Regions from separate parts of the Actinocorallia aurantiaca genome, predicted to be linked through region 2. Evidence: riboswitches for the same ligand, from Rfam matches in the RefSeq annotation. Region 2 holds a riboswitch; the other holds the start of a gene.
What was found. Region 2 has a riboswitch for cyclic di-AMP ahead of ABD327_RS25520 (C40 family peptidase). Riboswitches for the same ligand answer to the same signal wherever they lie in the genome.

Region 1 (3,396 bases), on a different contig from region 2:
CGCGCAGCCGGGCGATGCGGTCGCGGTCCAGCGCGACGGGGGTGATGACGACGCCGGAGACGCCCTGCTGCTCCAGGAAGTCCAGCCGTCGCCGCTCCTTCTCCGGGCTGCCGTCGCTGGTGCACCAGATGAGGTCGTAGCCGCCGGCGTTCGAGGCGTCCTCGACCCCCCGTGCGAGGTCGGTGAAGTAGGGGTTGGAGATGTCCTCGACGATCACTCCGAGTGTTCGCCCCGAGCCCTTGCGCAGGGTCCGCGCCGCTTCGTTGCGGACGAAACCGAGTTCCTCGATGGCGGTGAGGACGCGGACCCGGGTGGCTTCGGCCACGACGTCTGGCCGGTTTAGGACATTCGAAACGGTCCCAACTGAAACTCCCGCGCGACGCGCAACCTCACGAATACTTGCTCGCATCAGTCCACTCCCCCCGAGTCGGGATGGGTTGTCGCAGGTTAACGGCTTTTCGTGGGTCGACGCGCCTCGGCGACGGCACGGGACGTGATTCAGGGGTCACTTTTCGCGCTCTCCGGGAGCTTGACGGTCCGGATCCGGCCGCCTAGCGTTCCGGATCGTAGGGAGCTTGAAACGATTCACGGACCGGAGAGGGGAAGGCTGCAACCGATGACCCTTCTCTCGAGCCGACGTTACTCAGCGTTCCCCGCGAATGGCATCCGAACGACGCATCGGCCGAGTCCGGCCACCGACGATCAGTAGTACTGGACCCATCGCCCGAAGCAGCGACGAGCTGCACCCCCGCGGTCAGCATCAGCGACGAGGGAGGAATGGAGTGGATCAGGGCACACTCGCGCGCCGGGCCTTCGACGAACCCCGGCTGAGCGAGGATGAACTGAAGTTGCTGGCTCAGATCGCCAGCGGCGTGACCGCCGACGTGGCGGCCCGGAAGCTCGAACTCAGCGCGCGCACCCTGCGTCGCCGGCTTCGGGCCATCTGCGACCGTCTCGACGTCAACACCCCCATCGAGGCCGTCGTGTGGGCGGCTCGCCGGCAACTCATCTAGCGACGACCGCGGAGCGGGTGAGCCGGAGACCCCGGTGAAGCCCGGCGAACGCCGCCGTCACAGGAACCTCCGGGTTCCCGTGACGGCGTTTCCGTTCTCCCGTGTCCCGTTCCGGAGCGCCCTCAGGCGACGCGTACGCCGCCCGCGAAGGGCCTCCCGCCGATCGGCGCGATTTTCACGACGTCGCCCGTCTGGGGGGCGTGCACCATCTGTCCGTCGCCGATGTAGAGGCCGACGTGGTGCAGGTCGCTGTAGAAGAAGACGAGGTCGCCCGGCTGCAGTTCGTCCCGGCCGACGTGGGCGCCGGCGTTCCACTGGCTTCCGGTGTAGTGCGGCAGGTTGATGCCGACCTGCGCGTAGGCCCACATGGTGAGCCCGGAGCAGTCGTAGCTGTTAGGCCCGTCCGCGCCCCAGACGTAGGGCTTGCCGAGCTGGGAGAGCGCCAGCCGCAGCGCTTCGGCGGCCTTGCCCGCCCCCGGCACCGGCGGGATGTCGACGATCTTCTTGGGATCCTTGCGGACGATTTTGTCGCGGATCTGGGTGTAGTCGTCCTTGAGCTTCTTCTGCCGGTCGGTCAGCTGGTTGTTGAGCTTGCGGACCTGTCCCGCCCGGTCGTCGGCCGCCTTCTTCGCGCGCTGCGCCGCCTGCATCGCCGAAAGCAGCTCCGTCACCTTGGTGCCGCTCTGGGAGGCGAAGTAGGTGAGCGTCGAGCTCTGGTCCAGGAACTCCTGGGGGTCGTCGGAGGTGGCGAGGATGAGCGCCTGGTCGGTGCCGCCCCTCATGTAGCTGTTGGCGGCCAGCCCGCTCACCTCCTGCGCTATGGCGTCCAGAGCCTTCTGCTGGCGCGAGGCGTTGTCCGAGGCGACCTTGGCCGCGCGTTCGGCCTGCTTCAGCTTGACCTTGAGTCCGTTGATCTGCTCGCTGACCTTTTCCAGTTCCTCGTGAACGGACTCGATCCGCTTCATCGGGTCGGGTTCGGCGTGCGCGATGCCCGGGACGGACACGGCGACGGCGGTGACACCGCAGATCAGGGCGAGCAGACGGTGGTGGGCGAGCTTCACGGTTTTCCTCTCCTCGGCCGCCTACCGGGTCAGCTTTCGGGTGGGGGCCGGAGCAGCCCCTCCGCGCCTTCGCGGTTGCACCCGGGGTCCTGCGCTGGTCCCCGGCTCCCTTCGCGCGGAGCGGTCGGGATGCGGCGGGTACAGCAGATGCGAACTGCTGTCGACACTCAGCGGAGGAGACTAACGAAGTCTGCCGTCCGTGCCAACCACGGCGACTGATTTCGCAGGTCGTTCCGGGTCCGTGAAGTCGCCCGTTGCCACTAGTCTCAAGGCTCTATGGAGTTGACGATCCGGCGGGCGCGCACGCCCGATGTCCGTGACATCCGGCGTCTCGTCGACACGTACGGCGGCCCCGGACGGCGTCTTCTCGAGAAGAGCACGGTGAACCTCTACGAGGACGTCCAGGAGTTCTGGGTCGCCGATGCCCCGCAACTGGGAGGGATCATCGGATGCGGTGCCCTCCATGTGATCTGGGAGGACCTCGCCGAGGTTCGCACCGTCGCAATCGATCCGGAATGCCGGGGCATGGGGATCGGCCACCAGATCGTCGGCCGACTTCTGTCCACTGCGCGAGAACTGGGTGTCCGGCGAGTTTTTTGCCTTACCTTCGAGGTGGAGTTCTTCGCGCGTCACGGTTTCCGAGAGATCCAGGGCACTCCGGTGTCGCATGCTGTCTATGAAGAGCTTCTGCGGTCCTATGACGACGGGGTCGCGGAGTTCCTCGACCTGGATCGGGTGAAGCCGAACACGCTGGGAAACACGCGGATGCTGCTCCGCTTGGAGGAATGACGACATCATGACCGAACCCCCCAACCCGTACGGCCCGCGTTCCGGTGGCGGATATGGCCCGCCCCCGCCCGCGCAAGGTCCTTACGGGGCTCCTCGCCCCCCGCAACAGCCCGGGTATGGTCCGCCCAGTCCGGGATATGACGGGCACTCGGGATATGGACCACCGAACTCTTCATATCCCGAACGAGAGGAAGCGCCCCGGCAGACTTATCAACCGCCCGTGCCCTCCGGTCCGCACCCGGCCGAGAACCTTCCGCTGGCGGCATTCAAGCAACGCGCACTGGCCCGGCTCATCGACGCCGGCCTGGTGTGGGTCGCCGGCTTCGCGCTGGTCTTCCCCATCGTTCTCGCCTCCATCGGCGTGAACAAGGAGGAGGACGGCGCCTGGTCGACTCCGGTCCTGTGGACGACATTCGTCGTGGTGGCGCTGCTGCCGTTCCTCTACGAGGCCGTACAGCTCGCCTTCTGGGGCCGGACGCTCGGCAAGCGCCAGATCGGCCTGCGGGTCGTGCTGGCGGATCCCGCGGGGGACC
Region 2 (3,396 bases):
CGCGTTGCCGGTGTTGCCTTCGATGGTCTTGACCGTTCCGCCCTTGACGTCGGTGACGATGCCGACGTGGACGATGCTGTCCAGGCTCTTCTTGCCCTGCCAGTTGAAGAAGACGATGGCGCCCTTCTTCGGGGTGGTGCCCCAGCGGTCCTGCTTCTTGAACCACTTGGCGTGCGCGATGGTCCAGGCGTCCTGTCCGACGGTGTCCTTGGTGCCGGTCTCCTCCGCGACCCAGGAGACGAACATGTTGCACCAGGCGGCCCTCAGGTAGGAGTTGCGGCTGCCGCCGTCGCGCTCGACGGTCTCGGCCGCGCGCGCGGTCTTGGAGTACCACTCCTGGAACTTGGTCTTGCCGGAGCCGTCCTCGCGGATGCCCAGCTGGGTCTTGGCCTTCTTGATGAAGTCGTCGGCGGAGGCGCTCTTGCCGACCTTCTTGCCGGTGTCGGACTTCTCGCTCTTCTCGGCGGACTCGTCGCGGCTCTCGGAGCTCTGCTCGGTCCGCTCGGCGGCGTCGGTGTTCTCGAAGGTCCCGCCGGTGGTCAGTCCGTCCAGGACCAGGCCGGTGTGCAGGGAGGCGGCGCTCACGGTGCCCTTGCCGGAGCCGCTCGTCTCGGGGAGGGTGTTGGCGTTCGCGGCGACCGCGAAGGTGCTGGCCAGGGTGGTTCCGGCGAGCAGACCGCCCGCGATCTTGGCGGTCAGGGAGACGTTCTTGCGGTGGTGACGACCGGTCATGTGCTGCTCAACTCCTGTTTCCATGCCGCCTACCGGGTTAGCTGACGGATTCGGGCCTGGAATAGCCCTACGACGGCTGGCCGTCGATTCACCCCGTGCCGGTCTGTGCGACCGGCGGTTGGTTCCCCGGCTCCGCTTCACAGCGGACTCGGCGGGAGGACGGTCCCCCGGAGGGGACCAGTCCCGCGTCTGACTTGTCGGATGGTCCTGCTGGGCGGCGGAGCGGAGGTTTCTCCGCCGCCGCGAGCCGCCTAGTAAGGCCGGACGGCTCCGTTGAAGCTCTGCTTGCGGTACTTGTCGAGAAGCACCTGTCGGACGTGGTCACCGGTGCGCGGCGCGTGGATCATGTAGACCTTCTTGCCGGTCACCTTGGAGACGATGCCCATGTGGCTGCGGCCGCCGTAGAAGAAGACCAGATCGCCAGGGGCGAGGTCCTTCCACTTGACCTTGTTGCCGACGCCGCTGTAGATGGCTCCGGTCGTGCGCGGCAGCTTCACGCCCGCCTTGCGGTAGACGTAGCCCGCCAACCCGGAGCAGTCGAAGGAGTTGGGGCCGGTCGCGCCGTACACGTACGGGCTGCCCTTCTTCTTCTTCGCCCACTTCAAAGCCTTCTGGGCGACCTGCTGGCGATGGGACCAGGACTTCTTCTTCTTGACCTTTTTGGTCTTCTGAACCGTCGTGGCGCTGACCGCCGCGGCTTCCGCGGGGGCCGGTACGGCCACTACGGGAGTCATGACTGCGGCTGCTGCGAGCAGGCCGGTGGCCAGCTGCTTACGACTTACAGAGGGCAGGCGGATGCCAAGATTGCGAGACAGGGGAATCTCCTTCTTCCTGACGCCTACCGGGTTAGCTGACGGGTTCGGACAGGAAGGTTCGTCCTACGGTCGGCTGCCTGACTGCGCAGCCTTCCGATTCACCCCGCCGAACACATGGCCCACACCCTTTGGGGGTGGTGCGGGGTGTGTTCGGATTGGGTCCCCGGCTCCGTGTGCGTACACGGACTCGGCGTTGCCTTCTCGGACGAGGGGACGCGATGGGGCCCCGGACGGAACCCCTGATGGCTCCGTTGATCGTCGGAAGGACGCGGATGGACTTGTGACGCCGACTCGAGAATCACTGTCCTACGCTTCACTGCGCGGCTCGGGTGTCTGCCACGACACCGGCTCTCGGATCAGTTGATCGGCTTAGATCACAGCATGGCGTCTGGAGAACGCCACCGGTTGGCAACGTTCGGATAACGTCGCGCTTCCATGAAGGTATCAAAGAAACCAGGAAAGGCAAATGCCCAGCAAAGTAAGGAAAGCCCAGGTGAAGCGGGCTTTAACGGCCGGGTGACACAGGTCTCACCGGTGGTGACAGGCCTCTGACCGGGGCATATCCGCCTGTTACAGGGGTGTTTCGGGGGGTTCTAGGGACGCCCGCCGCCCACGAAACGGCTGCGGTAGTAGCCCTCCGTGATGCTCACTACTTCCACGTTCTTCCCGGTGCGCGGGGCGTGGATCATCTTGCCGTCGCCCACGTACATGCCGACGTGGCCGAGGCCGCTGAAGAAGATGAGGTCACCCGGCTGGAGGTCCGCGTAGGAGACCCGCTTGGAGGAGGTCAAGGAGTACTGCGCCGCGGCGTTGTGCGGCAGGGAGACGCCCGCCGCACCCCATGCCCGCATCGTCAGGCCGGAGCAGTCGAAGCCGGTCGGGCCCGCGCCGCCGTAGATGTAGGGCTTCCCGAGCTGCTTGTAGGCGTACTCCAGGGCCGTCTTGGCCGAACCGGTGGCCGGGCCGCTGTAGTTGCCGCCCTGCGGGGTGGCCGTGGTGGAGGGGGTGTCCCCGCCCAGCCGCTGCACCAGCGAGCGCTGCTTGGTGATGGCCTTCTCGATGACGCTCTTCTGCTGCCTGAGGTCCTTGGCCTTGGCGTTGACCTTGTCGTAGGACTCCTGGGCGTGGCCCTTCTCGCGCTCCACCCGCTGGGCGGCGTAGAGGAAGTCCTTGATCTTGTCGCCCCGGTTCTGGGAGACGTGCGAGAAGATCGACACCTGGTCCAGCACGGTCTGCGGGTCGCCGGAGGACAACAGCGCCGAGACCTCGTTGACGTCACCGGTCTTGTAGGCGTCCGCGGCCATCTGCACCACGCCGCGCCGCGCGTTCTCGTAGGCGAGCGTCTCGCGCTTGGCGGACTTCTTCGCCGACTCCAGCTTCCGCTTGGCGACCTTGAGCTCGCCGTTGACCTTGTTGAACCTGTCGACGAGCTGCTCGACCTGCTGGTCGAGCTTCTCGAGCTTCTTCTGGGCGGCCGCCCGCGACGGCTCGGCGGGCAGCGCCTGAACGGCTCCGGGAATGCTCCAGGAGGCGGTGAGCACCAGGCAGACTGCGGCCATGCGGCGGATCTTCGGACGAGCACTGGCCACGGCGGGGGGCGACCCTTCTGGGAATTCTGTTGTCGCCGTTGACCTTAGTGAAGGCGGGGGTCTTCCTCAACCGAAACCCCTATAAATCACGCGTTTCTCAGAACCTTCACCGTCTTCGCAGGCACGGCCTCGAACTCAGAAACGTCCCAGCCGCTTGAGCAGCAGCGTCGCGGTGGCCGTCCGGCCCCCCGCGCGCCGCGCCGAGGCCGCCACCTCCTGGTCGGAGGAGACCACCACGAAGGGCCGGCCCGGGGGCTCGG

Region 1: linked by a shared signal. The riboswitch ahead of ABD327_RS04160 (C40 family peptidase) and the one ahead of ABD327_RS25520 (C40 family peptidase) in region 2 are both predicted to bind cyclic di-AMP.

The regions. Positions count from the first base shown of each region.
Region 1 covers NZ_BAAATZ010000003.1:220,456-223,851, forward strand. Annotated here, with positions in the region: gene ABD327_RS04150 (LacI family DNA-binding transcriptional regulator) at 1-409, opposite strand, end outside; gene ABD327_RS04155 (LuxR C-terminal-related transcriptional regulator) at 783-1,013, shown strand; gene ABD327_RS04160 (C40 family peptidase) at 1,136-2,074, opposite strand; cyclic di-AMP (ydaO/yuaA leader) riboswitch at 2,077-2,221, opposite strand; gene ABD327_RS04165 (amino-acid N-acetyltransferase) at 2,351-2,863, shown strand; gene ABD327_RS04170 (RDD family protein) at 3,084-3,396, shown strand, end outside.
Region 2 covers NZ_BAAATZ010000021.1:268,267-271,662, forward strand. Annotated here, with positions in the region: gene ABD327_RS25515 (CHAP domain-containing protein) at 1-732, opposite strand, end outside; cyclic di-AMP (ydaO/yuaA leader) riboswitch at 744-896, opposite strand; gene ABD327_RS25520 (C40 family peptidase) at 984-1,466, opposite strand; cyclic di-AMP (ydaO/yuaA leader) riboswitch at 1,553-1,750, opposite strand; gene ABD327_RS25525 (C40 family peptidase) at 2,141-3,106, opposite strand; gene ABD327_RS25530 (NYN domain-containing protein) at 3,272-3,396, opposite strand, start outside.